DNA from 3 places in the Kitasatospora sp. NPDC058218 genome. Region 2 is predicted to be linked to each of the others. Evidence: riboswitches for the same ligand, from Rfam matches in the RefSeq annotation. Region 2 holds a riboswitch; each other region holds the start of a gene.
The links. Region 2 has a riboswitch for cobalamin ahead of ACFVYI_RS05200 (prenyltransferase/squalene oxidase repeat-containing protein). Riboswitches for the same ligand answer to the same signal wherever they lie in the genome.
Positions count from the first base shown of each region.

Region 1 (4,482 bases), on a different contig from region 2:
CGGCGCGGTGGATGGCGACGATGTCACCGCCCGCGCAGAAGGCGCGTTCCCCGGCCCCGGTGATGACGACGGTCTCCACCCGGTCGTCCCGCTCCCACTCCTCCAGCGCGGCGGTGATCCGCCGCACCATGTCGTGGGTGAGGGCGTTCAGCGCGGCGGGCCGGTCGAGGACGATCAGGCCCGCCCGGCCCTCCCGCCGGACGAGGACCTCGTCGGTGCCGGCGTCGGCCGCCACACGCCCGGCCGCTGCGTTGTCGGCCGCTGCGTTGCCGGTCATCAGGCGGCTCCGGTCAGGCCGCGGGCGACGATGACGCGCATGATCTCGTTGGTCCCTTCCAGGATCTGGTGCACCCGCAGGTCGCGGACGATCTTCTCGATGCCGTACTCGGCCAGGTAGCCGTAGCCGCCGTGGAGTTGGAGGGCGGCGTTGGCGACGTCGAAGCCGGTGTCGGTGGCGTACCGCTTGGCCATCGCGCACAGCTCCGGCGCCCGCGGGTCGCCGCCGTCCAGCGCGGCGGCGGCGCGCCAGAGCAGCGACCGGGCCGCCTCCAACTCCGTTGCCATGTCGGCCAGTCGGAACTGGAGCGCCTGGGCGTGCAGGAGCCTGGCACCGAACGCCTCGCGCTCGGCCAGGTAGCCGGTGGCCCGCTCCAGCGCGTCCTGGGCACCGCCGAGCGAGCAGGCGGCGATGCCCAGCCGGCCGCCGTTGAGCCCGTTCATCGCGATCCGGAAGCCCTCGCCCTCGGCCCCGAGGAGCCGGTCGGCGGGCAGCCGGACGCCGTCCAGGACGACCTGGCGGGTGGGCTGGGCGTTCCAGCCCATCTTGCGCTCGTTCGGGCCGAAGGAGAGCCCGGGGTCGTCCCGTTCGACGACGAACGCGGAGATCCCGCGCGGCCCCTCGCCCCCGGTCCGGGCCATCACCACGTACAGCCGGGAGGCGCCGGCGCCGGAGATGAACTGCTTGACGCCGTCCAGCACCCAGCCGTCGCCGTCACGGACGGCGCGGGTGGCGAGGGCGGCGGCGTCCGAGCCCGCCCCGGGCTCGGTCAGGCAGTAGCTGGCCGGGCTCTCCATCGCGCACAGCCCGGGCAGCCAGCGGGAGCGCTGGGCGGGCGTGCCGTAGCGGTCGACCATCCAGGCGACCATGTTGTGGATGGAGAGGTAGGCCGCGATCGAGGGGCAGCCGGTGGCGAGCGCTTCGAAGACCAGCACGCCGTCCTCCCGGGTGAGCCCCGAACCGCCCGCGCCCTCGCGGACGTAGACGCCGCCGAGTCCGATCCCGGCCGCCTTGCGCAGCACGTCCAGCGGGAAGTGCTTGTCCCGGTCCCACTCGACCGCGTACGGCGCCAGGTGCTCGCGCGCGAAGTCCCGGGTGGTCCCGGCGATGGCCTGCTGGTCCTCCGTCAGGGTGTGCACGGCGGCCTCAGCCCATCGTCGGGATGGTGAAGCTCGCGCCCTCCTTGACCCCGGAGGGCCAGCGCGAGGTGACGGTCTTGGTCCTGGTGTAGAAGCGGACCGAGTCCGGACCGTGCTGGTTGAGGTCGCCGAAGCCGGAGCGCTTCCAGCCGCCGAAGGTGTGGTACGCGACGGGGACCGGGATCGGCACGTTGACGCCGATCATGCCGGTGTTCACCCGGCGGGTGAAGTCCCGGGCGGTGTCGCCGTCCCGGGTGAAGATCGCCACGCCGTTGCCGAACTCGTGCTCGCTCGGCAGCCGCAGCGCCTCCTCGTAGTCCGCCGCGCGGACCACGCACAGGACCGGCCCGAAGATCTCCTCCCGGTAGATCCGCATCCCGGGGGTGACGCGGTCGAACAGCGTGGCCCCCAGGAAGTAGCCGTCCTCGTACCCCGGCACGGTCAGGCCGCGGCCGTCGACGACCAGTTCGGCGCCCTCCTCGACGCCCAGGTCCAGGAAGCCGCGGACCCGGTCCAGGGCGTCCTGGCTGACGAGCGGCCCGAACTCGGCCTCGGGGTCGTGCGAGGCACCGACCTTCAGTGCGGCGATCCGCTCGGTGAGCTTGGCGACCAGCGCGTCGGCGGTCTCCTCCCCCACCGGCACCGCGACGGAGATGGCCATGCACCGCTCGCCGGCGGAGCCGTACCCGGCGCCGATCAGCGCGTCGGCGGCCTGGTCGAGGTCGGCGTCCGGCATCACGATCATGTGGTTCTTGGCGCCGCCGAAGCACTGCGCGCGCTTGCCCCGCGCGGCCGCCGTGGCGTAGACGTACTCGGCGATCGGCGTCGACCCGACGAACCCCAGCGCCTGCACGCGCGGATCGTCGAGCAGCGTGTCCACCGCCTCCTTGCCGCCGTTGACGACGTTCAGCACCCCCGGCGGCAGGCCCGCCTCGACGAACAGCTCGGCGAGGCGCAGCGGCACCGACGGGTCGCGCTCGGAGGGCTTGAGCACGAAGGCGTTTCCGCAGGCGATGGCGGGCGCCGCCTTCCACAGCGGGATCATCGCGGGGAAGTTGAACGGGGTGATGCCCGCGACCACGCCGAGCGGCTGGCGCAGCGAGTACACGTCGATGCCGGTGCCGGCGCTGTCGGTGAAGTCGCCCTTGAGCAGGTGCGGGATGCCGGCGGCGAACTCGACCACCTCCAGCCCGCGTTGGAGGTCGCCGTGGGCATCGGCGACGGTCTTGCCGTGTTCGGCGGAGAGCAGCCGGGCGAGCGGCTCGCGCTCGGCCTCGACCAGCTGGAGGAAGCGCAGCAGCACCCGGGCCCGCCGCTGCGGGTTCCAGGCGGCCCACTCGACCTGGGCCTGTTCGGCGTCGGCGACGGCCGCCTCGGTCTCGGCCCGGCTCGCGAGCGGGACGCGCGCCTGGACCGTACCGGTGTTGGGGTCGTACACGTCGCCGAACACCCCGGAGGTGCCGACGACGTGCTTTCCGCCGATGTAGTGGGTGAGTTCACGGATCATCACAAGCCTGCTCTCGTCAGGACGTCAGGTGGATCCGAGGGAACTGGGGCACGGCAGGGACGCCGTGGGCCCGGTGCGAGCTTGGCTCGGCGCGGGCGCACACGGGTACTGCCGGGCGCGGCACACCGTCAGGGTGACGGGCACACCGCGGCCGTCGCAGGATCACCAGGGTCGGGAAGAACGCAGACCGGTGCCATGCGTGTTTGCTCCATCCTCGTGGACAACACGGAACACCCGCAGTCGGTATCCTGACTCCCGGATCACCGCGCGCCGCCCGGCCTTCCCGGCTGGCTGCCAGTGGCTGGTACTGCGGCGACGCACTCCCCGGTCACAGTGGCGGGACCGTGCCGGATTCACACCGGCTTCCCTGCACTGCGGGCCTTGTTCACGACCATATAGTCGGACGTCCTAGTAAGTCCAGGGTGCCACCCCTGATCGCCGTGATGCGATGATCAACTCCCTTGACCAGGGTCAAGTTTGACGCAACATCACGTATTGGTTTGGTAACGACGAAAGCGTATGGCGCCGGACCGTCCCGGGCAGGTACATGCTGTGGGCATGCATGCGCGAGGCCTCCGCGGCACCCTGCCGACGCGTCCCCGCCGGCACACGGGGACGTTGTTGTCGCACGAGAGCCGCCGATGATCAGATGAGCACATTCGACATGTGGACCTGTTCCGTCTGCGGCACGGCCTGCTCGCCGTCCACCGCCCGCTGCCCCGGCTGCGGAGCCGGCCCGGGTGCCACCGGCCCGGGCCCGGTGGCACCGCCCGGACCGATCCTGCCGGGGCCCGCGAAGACGGCACCGCCGATGGCACCCACGTTCGCGCCGATGCCCCCGGCCACCGGCGCGGTCGCGACGCCCGCCACATCGAGCAGTTGGACGACGACGCCCCACCCCGGGCCGCACCAGCCGGCCGCACCCCTGGCGACGGACGCCACCCGCTACCTGTGCGCGGCCGTTCAACTGGAGGGCGACCTGGCCGGCCGGGCCATCGAGTCCGTCCTCAAGGAGCCGCACCGCGCCGTCGCCTCCTCACCCGGTGTCGACCTGGTCTGCGTCCTGCGCTACGCCCTCGCCGCACGCGCCCGCCAGACCACCGCCCAGGTGCTGCTCGCCCTGACCGCGGTCGCCCTGGTGGCCGCCTTCGCCTACCAGCCCCTCTCCGACCCCGCGACCTCCGTCATCCCGCTCCCGCTGCCGCCCCTCGCCCTCCCGCTGCTCGCCGTGGCCTGGGGCGTCGTGCTGGTCGAACGGCTGATCACGTTCTACGGCGTCCTGCGGCCCAAGTTGCGCCGGGGCGCCTTCGACCCCGCCCAGGCACCGCGCGCCCGGCCGCAGGACGAGACACTGCTGAGCCGGCTGGCGGCGGAGGACCAGCGGGGGAACGTCTCGGTCTTCGCCGGCTACGAGCCGTTCCTCGGCTACGGGAGGCAGCTCAACAGCTGGAACTTCACCGTCGCCGTGGACCGGCCCGGAGAGCCGTTCGACCACGTGGTCCCGTTCACCCTCAAGACGCTGGACACCGAGGTCATGACGGCGGTCACCGGCCTCGGGC
Region 1 is NZ_JBHVWC010000010.1:5,450-9,931, reverse strand. Features, by position in the region: gene ACFVYI_RS08400 (enoyl-CoA hydratase/isomerase family protein) at 1-277, opposite strand, end outside; gene ACFVYI_RS08395 (acyl-CoA dehydrogenase family protein) at 277-1,416, opposite strand; gene ACFVYI_RS08390 (CoA-acylating methylmalonate-semialdehyde dehydrogenase) at 1,424-2,923, opposite strand; cobalamin riboswitch at 3,144-3,315, opposite strand; gene ACFVYI_RS08385 (hypothetical protein) at 3,573-4,482, shown strand, end outside.
Region 1: linked by a shared signal. The riboswitch ahead of ACFVYI_RS08390 (CoA-acylating methylmalonate-semialdehyde dehydrogenase) and the one ahead of ACFVYI_RS05200 (prenyltransferase/squalene oxidase repeat-containing protein) in region 2 are both predicted to bind cobalamin.

Region 2 (4,482 bases):
GACGGCTCCTGGGTCGCCCACCCCGGCCTGGTCGCCACCTGCCGGGAGGTCTTCGACGGCGTGCTGGGCGAGCGGCCGAACCAACTCGACCGCGGCCGCGAGGACGTCGAGGTCACCGCCGTCGACCTGCTCGCCGTCCAGCGCCTGTCCGTCGGCCTGCCGACCGAACAGGGCGTGCGCGCCAACGTGGCGGTGGCCCTGCGCTACCTGACCGCCTGGCTCGGCGGCGCGGGCGCCGTCGCCGTCTTCGGCCTGATGGAGGACGTGGCCACCGCCGAGATCGCCCGCTGCCAGCTGTGGCAGTGGCAGCACCACTGCACCCGGCTCGCCGGCGGCTCGCTCGCCACCCCGGACCTGGTGCGCCGGCTGATCGACGCCGAACGGGCCGCGCTGCTCGCCGAGGGCGCCGACCCGGTCCTGGTCGACGACGCGGTGCGGATCCTGGAGGAGACCGCCCTCGGCGCCGACCTCCCCGCCTTCCTCACCACCGAGGCCTACGCCCGCCACCTGGTCCGCGTCCGCACCGCGGCCTGAGCCGCCCCCAGCGAGGAGACAGCACCGTGAACGAGATCCGACGGGTCGCCGTGGTCGGCGCCGGCCAGATGGGCTCCGGCATCGCCGAGGTCTTCGCCCGGGCCGGTCTGGACACCGTGGTGTGCGAGCGGGGGCCGGACGCGCTGCGCGCGGCCCGCGCCCGGATCGACCGCTCCCTGCACCGCGCGGTCGACCGCGGCCGGCTCAGCCCGGCCGGGCGCGAGGACGCCTGGGCCCACCTGCTGTTCGCCGACGACCCGGAGGCCCTGGCCGACCGTCAGCTGGTCGTCGAGGCCGTGGTGGAGGACGAGGCGGTGAAGACGCAGGTCCTCGCGACCCTGGACAAGGTGCTCGCCGACGAGCAGGCCGTCCTCGCCACCAACACCTCCGCCATCCCCGTCACCCGCCTCGGCATCGCCACCGGCCGCGCCTCGCACGTCCTGGGCCTGCACTTCTTCAACCCCGCGCCGGTCATGCCGCTGATCGAGGTGGTCTCCTCGCTGCACACCGACCCGACCGTCCTCAACCGGGTGGCGGGCTTCGCCGAGGACGTCCTCGGCAAGCACGTGGTGCGCTCCCGGGACCGGGCCGGCTTCGTCGTCAACGCCCTGCTCGTGCCGTACCTGCTGTCCGCGATCCGGATGGCCGAGGCCGGCCACGCCACCGCCCGGGACATCGACGCCGGCATGGTCCACGGCTGCGCCCACCCGATGGGCCCGCTCGAACTCGCCGACCTGATCGGGCTGGACACCGTCCAGGCCATCGCGCAGTCGCTGTACGACGAGTACAAGGAGCCGCTGTACGCGCCGCCGCCGCTGCTCGCCCGGATGGTCGAGGCCGGCCTGCTCGGCCGCAAGGCGGGCCGCGGCTTCTACCCGCACCGGGCGGCGGCCTGAGCACGCCGGTGCCCCGGTCTCCGTCGCGGAGGACCGGGGCACCGGTGTACGTCCGGGCGTCGGGGCGCCTGCTCTCAGGGTTCTGTTGTCAGGGCTCCTGCTCCCAGGGCTACTGCTCTCAGGGCGCGGTGATGCCCGGCTGGGCGCCCGCGCCGAAGGACCAGCCCTCGACCTCCCCCGGCGCCGGGTCGTAGCTGCCCGCGCCCAGGTTGCTGTACGACCACGGGCCGCCGTGCTGGGCGTGCCAGTACGACCAGTAGGCGCTGCCGGTCGGGTTGGTGCAGGTCGACGGCAGGGCGTTGATCTTGCAGACGAAGCCGGGGAACCGCGGGTGGAAGGCGTACGAGAACCCGGCGCCGGTCAGCGCGGCGAGCCCGCTGGCCGGGTCGCCGGGGGCGCAGCCGGTCTGGATGCCGCCGCCGACGGCGGTGAAGTCGACGACGACGGTGACGCCGGTGGTGCCGCTGCAGGCGGCCGCCTGCGCCTGCGGGGCCTGGACGGCGGAGGCGCCGAGCAGGCCGGCGGTGAGGGCCGCGGCGGCGGCGATCGAGCCGAGGGTGCGGCGGGCCGGTCGGGCCGGGGTGAGGGTGTCGGTCATCGGAGTGTTCCTCTCGGGGTCAGGGCGTTCAGTGCGCGGCCGGTGCCGGGCAGGCCGCGGTGGGCGCGGCCGGACGCGCGCCGGCGGCGGAGAGGGTGGCCAGCGGCGTGCCGGCCAGGCCGAGGACGGCCTGCGCGGTGGCCCGGGCACCGTTGCCCGGGTTGAAGCCGGACGCGTCGTAGGCGACCGCCCCGCGCACGTCCGGGGCGGCGGCGCAGCCCTGCTGGAGCTTGACCAGGCTGCTCCAGCCCTTGAGACCGGCGACGAGGCGTCCGCCGGAGAACAGCGCCTGGGTGGCGAGGCCGGTGGTGTTGGCGTTGGACGCCGTCGCCCCGGCGGCCGCGAAGCCGCCGTCGGCGTTCTGGTGGGCCGTCAGCCATCCGAGGCCCGCGTTCGCCTTGGCGGCGCGGCCGGTGGCGGCCAGGGCCTGGGCGGCGAGCGCGGTGGCGTCCGGGTCGCTGGTGCAGGTGGCCTGGCCGAAGGAGACCGGGAAGCCGCCGTCCGCGCACTGGCTGCCGGCCAGGAAGTCGACGGCGGCGGCCGGGGCGCCGCCGGGGGCGCGGTGGAGGGCGATCAGGGCCAGCGACTGCCCGAACGCGTTGCTGTAGTCCCCCCACTGCGACCGGTCGGAGAAGCGGCCGCTCGGGCTCTGCAGCGAGCGGAGCCGGGCCGGCAGGTCGACACCGCCGAAGGCGGCCGGGTTCCCGCCGCGGACCTCGACGGCGAGCAGCAGCTTGGCCGTCGCCCCGGCGTACGCCTCGGTCGTGCCGTCACCGAGGTAGCCGCCGATGACCTCGGGCTTCGCCAGCCAGGCGGTGGCCCGCGCGGCCGCCTGGTCGGAGCCGCGGGAGGCGGCGAAGGCCAGCACGGCGTCGATGGTCAGCCCCTGGTCGGGGTAGGCGGTGCCGTCGAAGACGGACTCGAAGTGGTCCCCGTCGACGAGCTGCCGGGCCAGCCAGCCGGCCGCGGCGGCGTCCGGGCGGTGGGTGCCGGCGTCCTGCGCGGCGACGGTCGGGGCCGGGGCGGCCTGGGCGGCGGCGGCCGCGGGGAGCACGGTGGCGAGGGCGAGCGCGGGTATCGCGAGCAGGCCGAGGGAGCGGCGGAGCACGGGCACGAGAGGCCTTTCCGGGCCTGGACGCAGGGGCCCGGAGAGCGTCGGCACCACGCCGGACAGCCCTCGGAGCTCCGGCCCGCAGACCACGACGGGAGGAGTGGACACCTCTCCGCCGCCGGGTACTCGGGCTCGCCGCCGACAGCCGTCGGCGGCCTACCGTTGCGGGTCAGCGCCGGATTCGGACCGGACTTCCCCCGACGGCGGAGTCAGAACATGACGGCTCATCATGGCGACGGCCAAAAGGCCGGGTCAAGGGCCCGTGCGTGACGACTCCCGCGTCCCGGTCGTGGCGGACGCCCCGGACACGCCGGTGGCCCGCACGGGCGGCCGTCCGAACCCGGACCTCGCCCACCGGCCGACGGGCCTCGACGCCCCCGCCGCCACCCCCGCCGCCACACCCGTCCTCGGGCCGGGCCGCATCACCGGCCGGACCGCCCGCATCACCGTGATCCGCCCCTCGGCGCCCGCACCGGGCCCGGGCGGCGGGCCGTACCGGCCGCCCGAGCGCGGACACGGCGGCGCGCGGCACAATCACTGCCATGCAGCACATCTTCCTCATCGGCATCGGCGCGGGCGATCCCGACCACCTCACCCTGCAGGCGGCCAAGGCACTCGCCCGCACCGACGTCTTCTTCATCCTCGACAAGAACGAGGAACGGCAGGACCTGATCCGGCTGCGCCGACAGATGCTCACCGAGCACGGCCGGCCCGGCCACCGCGTGGTCGAGGTCCCGGACGCGGAGCGGGACCGCACCACCCCGGCGTACGGCGCGGCCGTGGACGACTGGCGCAGCCGCCGGGCCGACCTGGTCGAGCGACTGGTCACCGAGCACCTCGGCCCGGACGAGACCGGCGCGTTCCTGGTCTGGGGCGACCCGAGCCTGTACGACAGCGTCATCGCCGTCGTCGACGAGGTGCTGGCCCGCGGCGTCGTCACCTTCGGGTACGAGGTGATCCCGGGCATCAGCAGCGTCTCGGCGCTCGCCGCCCGGCACCGCACCACCCTGACCCGGGTCGGCCGCCCGGTGCAGATCACCACCGGCCGCCGCCTCGCCGAGGGCTTCCCCGAGGGCGTGGACGACGTGGTGGTGATGCTGGACGGGCGGGCCGCGTTCACCGAGATCGACCCCGAGGGCCTGGAGATCTTCTACGGCGCCTACCTCGGCACCCCGGACGAGATCCTCGCCGCCGGCCCCCTCGCGCAGACCGCCCCACGGATCCGCGAACTGCGCGAGCGGGCCCGCGAACGCAAGGGCTGGATCATGGACACCTACCTGCTCCGCCGCTCGGAGAGCTGACGCCCCCGGTGCGCCCCCACCCGGCCCGGGGGCGCACCACGG
Region 2 is NZ_JBHVWC010000006.1:38,740-43,221, forward strand. Features, by position in the region: gene aceB (malate synthase A) at 1-534, shown strand, start outside; gene ACFVYI_RS05190 (3-hydroxybutyryl-CoA dehydrogenase) at 561-1,430, shown strand; gene ACFVYI_RS05195 (flagellar hook-length control protein FliK) at 1,549-2,028, opposite strand; gene ACFVYI_RS05200 (prenyltransferase/squalene oxidase repeat-containing protein) at 2,057-3,142, opposite strand; cobalamin riboswitch at 3,239-3,378, opposite strand; gene cobF (precorrin-6A synthase (deacetylating)) at 3,682-4,440, shown strand.

Region 3 (4,482 bases), on a different contig from region 2:
GCTGATTGTCGGGGGTGGTGCTCACTGGCAGGCCTCGCAGGACTCGGGGTTCTCCAGGGAGCAGGCCAGCGCGGCCTCCTCCTCCGGGCTGAGGGTCGGGGACGCCACCGACACCGGCGCGGCGGCGCGGGCGGTGCCCGAGGCGGCCTGCGCGATCCGGGTCGCCGGCCGCGACCGCAGGTAGTAGGTGGTCTTCAGGCCGACCTTCCAGGCGTACGCGTACATCGAGCTGAGCTTGCCGATGGTGGGCGCGGCCATGAAGAGGTTCAGCGACTGGCTCTGGTCGATGTACGGCATCCGGGCGGCGGCCAGGTCGATCAGCGCGCGCTGGGGCAGCTCCCAGGCCGTGCGGTAGAGCGAACGGACCTCGGCGGGCAGCCAGTTGAGGTCCTGGACGGAGCCGTTGGCGTCGCGCAGCGCGTCCCGGGTCACCTGGTCCCAGACGCCGAGCTCCTTCAGCTCGCGCACCAGGTACGGGTTGACCTGGAGGAACTCGCCGGAGAGGGTCTCGCGCTTGAACAGGTTGGAGACCTGCGGCTCGATGCACTCGTAGACACCGGCGATCGAGGCGATCGTGGCGGTGGGAGCGATGGCGAGCAGCAGCGAGTTGCGCAGACCGGTCCCGGCGATCCGGGCGCGCAGCGCCTCCCAGCGGCCGGCCCACTGCGGGGCGGCCGAGCCGAAGTGGTCGATGTGCAGCTCGCCGCGGGCGGCGCGGGTCTCGCCGTAGGCCTCGTGGCGGCCCAACTGCTCGGCCAGGTCGGCGGAGCGCTCGTACGCGGTGAGCATGATGCGCTCGGCGATGAGGGTGGAGAGGGTCTTCGCCTCGGCGGAGTCGAAGTCCAGGCGGAGCTGGAAGAAGACGTCCTGCAGGCCCATCACGCCGAGGCCGACCGGGCGCCAGCGGGAGTTGGAGGCACCGGCCTCGGGGGTCGGGTAGAAGTTGATGTCCACCACGCGGTCGAGGAAGGTGACGGCGGTGCGGACGGTGGCGTCCAGGCGGTCCCAGTCCATCGCGTTCAGCAGGTCGGCGGCGGTGGCACCGGGGGCGACGTGAGCGCCGAGGTTGACCGAGCCGAGGTTGCAGACGGCGGTCTCGGAGTCGTCCGTGACCTCCAGGATCTCGGTGCAGAGGTTGGAGCTGTGCACCGTGCGGCCGGGCAGCGCGGTCTGGTTGGCGGCGCGGTTGGAGGCGTCCTTGAAGGTCATCCAGCCGTTGCCGGTCTGCGCCAGGGTGCGCATCATCCGGGCGTACAGGGTCTGCGCGGGGATGGTGCGGACGGCCTTGCCGGCCTGCTCGGCCTTCAGGTACGCCTCGTCGAAGTCGGCGCCCCAGAGGTCGACCAGCTCGGGCACGTCGGCGGGGGAGAACAGCGACCAGTCGGCGTTGGCGTTGACCCGGCGCATGAACTCGTCCGGGATCCAGTGCGCCAGGTTCAGGTTGTGGGTGCGGCGCGCCTCCTCACCGGTGTTGTCGCGCAGCTCCAGGAACTCCTCGATGTCCGCGTGCCAGGTCTCCAGGTAGACGCAGGCCGCGCCCTTGCGGCGGCCGCCCTGGTTGACCGCGGCGACCGAGGAGTCGAGGGTGCGCAGGAACGGGACGATGCCGTTGGACTTGCCGTTGGTGCCCCGGATCAGGCTGCCGCGCGAGCGGATCCGCGAGTAGGACAGGCCGATGCCGCCGGCGTGCTTGGAGAGGCGGGCGATCTGGGCGTACCGGGAGTAGATCGAGTCCAGGTTGTCCAGCGGCGAGTCGAGCAGGTAGCAGCTCGACATCTGCGGGTGCTTCGTCCCGGAGTTGAAGAGGGTCGGCGAGGAGGTCAGGTACTCCAGCCGGCTCATCAGGCCGTACAGCTCGGAGACCTCGCGCACCGACTGCTCGTTGTCGCCGACCGCCAGGCCGCAGGCGACACGGAGCAGGAACTGCTGCGGGGTCTCGACGACCTTGCGGGTGATCGGGTGGCGCAGCAGGTAGCGGGACTGCACGGTGCGCAGGCCGAAGTACTCGAAGCGGTCGTCGCCCTCGGGGTCGATCAGCGCGTTCAGGGCGACGGCGTGCTTGCCGACGAAGTCGGCGGTGGTGTCGCCGATCAGGCCCTCGGCGTGCCCGACCGCGATCGAGTCCGAGAAGGTGACCGAGCCCTGGCTGTTCGCCTCGTCGACGATCTCCAGCGCCAGCAGGCGCGCGGCCAGCTTCGAGTACTGCGGGTCCTCGGCGATCATCGACGCTGCGGCGTCCACGGCCAGCCCGCGCAGCTCGGCGAAGTCCGAGCCGGCGTGGCGGCCGCGCAGCGCGGCGGCGGCGACATGGCCGGGGTCCACCTGGGGGAGGTCGGCGCTGCGGTCGGTCAGCAGCCGGAGCAGCGCGCCACCGGGGTCGGACACCGTCGGGTCGACGGGGGCGGAGCTGGAACCCTGGGCGGGCAGGGTGACTGAGGCAGCGGTGGTCAAGGCGCTCTCTCCTGGCGGCGATCGGCGTCGGTGGCTCGGGGCCGGGCCGTTCGGGGCAGGGGAGCACGGCGCGACGGCCGGACGGCGTCGCGCGACGGTGGCATCCCCGGCCCGCCCGCGAGGCCCGGAAGTACTACTGGTGCGAAAGGCCTCTGCGGGGAGGCCAGGCAGCACGCCGTCGGCAGGTACTCGGACTCGCGGGCTCTGGTCGGAGCCGCCCGCACACCGCTGCGGGGCAGTCCCGGACTCGCACCGGGTTCCCCTGCGTCGACAGCAGGGTCGAGCATACATCTAGTGGTGTCTGCTCGATGCGACCCCACATGTTGTGCGGCATCGCGTGTCGGCGTGATGGCCGGTGGCACCGGCAAGGGGCCGTTCCCGGGCTGTTCCGGGGCCGTGTCGGGGCTTTCGCGGGTGCCGGCGGCGGGCTGTCCGGGGAGGCTGTTCCGGGGCCGTGTCGGGGCTTTCGCGGGCGTCGGCGGCGGGCTGTGACGGCCGTCGCGGGGCGCCCGGGAGCCCGCCGGGTGTTCGGATTCGGAAACGGAATGGTCACCGGGCGGACCCTCCGTCAGGGGCATGCCCTACGATCTCGGCTCATGAGCGAGCGGAGCGAGCGAATCATCAACATCAGCGGGATTCGCGGAGCGACCGCCGAGCGCAGTGAGGTGGGCGCATGAGCGACGGAACGGGCACGCCCGGGGAGTGGGCCGACCGGCCCGCCTCGCCGGGGCAGCAGCCGCCCCCTCCCGCCGGGCCGGGGGGCGCACAGAACCAGCAGCAGCCGGGCACACCCGGACAGGCACCGCAGGGCCCGCCGCCCGTCGGTGGCCCTGTCGTGCCCCCGCCCGCGCCGGTGCCGCCGGCTCCCGCGCCGTACCCCGGCGCGCCGCAGCCGGTGCCGCCGGCCCCGGGCGGGTTCGGCCCGCCGCCGGCCTCGTACGGGCCGCCGGTGCCGGCGCCGCAGCCGGCCGTTCCGCCGGTGCCCACGGTGCCCCAGCCGCCGGTGCCGCAGCCTCAGCCGCCGCAGCCCCAGCCGCCCGTGCCCCAGCCACCGGCGCACGTCCAGCCGCCGGCGCCGCGGCCGGTCCACCACCAGCACCCGCCGGTCCAGCCGCAGCCCCCGGTGCACCCGCAGCCCGTCCAGCCGCAGCCTCAGCCGCCGCAGCACCAGTGGCAGCAGCCGCAGCCCCCGCAGCCCCAGCCCCCGGCGCAGCACGCCGAGCCGGACTGGGCCGCTCTCGCGGACCGCAACGAGGCGGAGGCCAAGCGCAAGGGTCGGACCCGGATCATCGGCGCGGCCGTCGCCCTCCTGGTGGTCGGCGGCCTGGTCGCCGGCGGCCTGCTGTTCATGAACAAGGGCGACGGCGAGAAGCCGGTCGCCGAGCCCACGCCCAGCGGCACGGCGGCCACCCAGCCGCCGCCGGCGCCCACGGCCTCCGGCAAGGCGTCCCCGACGGCCACCGCGAGCGCCACGCCCGAGGACCCGTCGAAGCCGCTCTGGGAGGCCACCACCGACCCGGCGCCGCAGGACGCGGCGGCGCTCTTCTCGGCGCTCACCGTGACGGTCAACGGCGCCACCTGGAACCGCACCGTGGTCTCGCTCGACTCGCCCTGCTGGGACGGCAACTCCACGGTCGGCGGCCTCGGCAAGATCCTCGGTGACCAGGGCTGCCGCCAGGTGCTCCGGGCCACCTACGTCTCCGGCGACAGCGCGGTGACGGTCGGCGTCGCGGTCTTCGACCACAAGCAGCAGGCCGAGGCCGCGGTGAAGAACTACGTCGGTCACCTCAAGGGCGCCGCCGCCCCCGGCTCCCCGGCGTTCTGCACCACTCCGGGCTGCACCAACACCAAGGGCACCCTGGGCCGGTACGGCTTCTTCACCGTCGAGGGCTCGGCCAAGGGCGGCAACACCGCGGACGCCGCCGCCACGGCGGCGGCCGTGGGCTTCGACGAGCACGTGAAGAGCCAGTTGCTCCAGCGCACCAAGGCGGCGGGCGGCGCACCGGCCGCCACCCCGGCGGGCTGACGCCC
Region 3 is NZ_JBHVWC010000025.1:56,295-60,776, reverse strand. Features, by position in the region: gene ACFVYI_RS17875 (ribonucleoside-diphosphate reductase subunit alpha) at 22-2,427, opposite strand; cobalamin riboswitch at 2,614-2,755, opposite strand; gene ACFVYI_RS17870 (hypothetical protein) at 3,125-4,477, shown strand.
Region 3: linked by a shared signal. The riboswitch ahead of ACFVYI_RS17875 (ribonucleoside-diphosphate reductase subunit alpha) and the one ahead of ACFVYI_RS05200 (prenyltransferase/squalene oxidase repeat-containing protein) in region 2 are both predicted to bind cobalamin.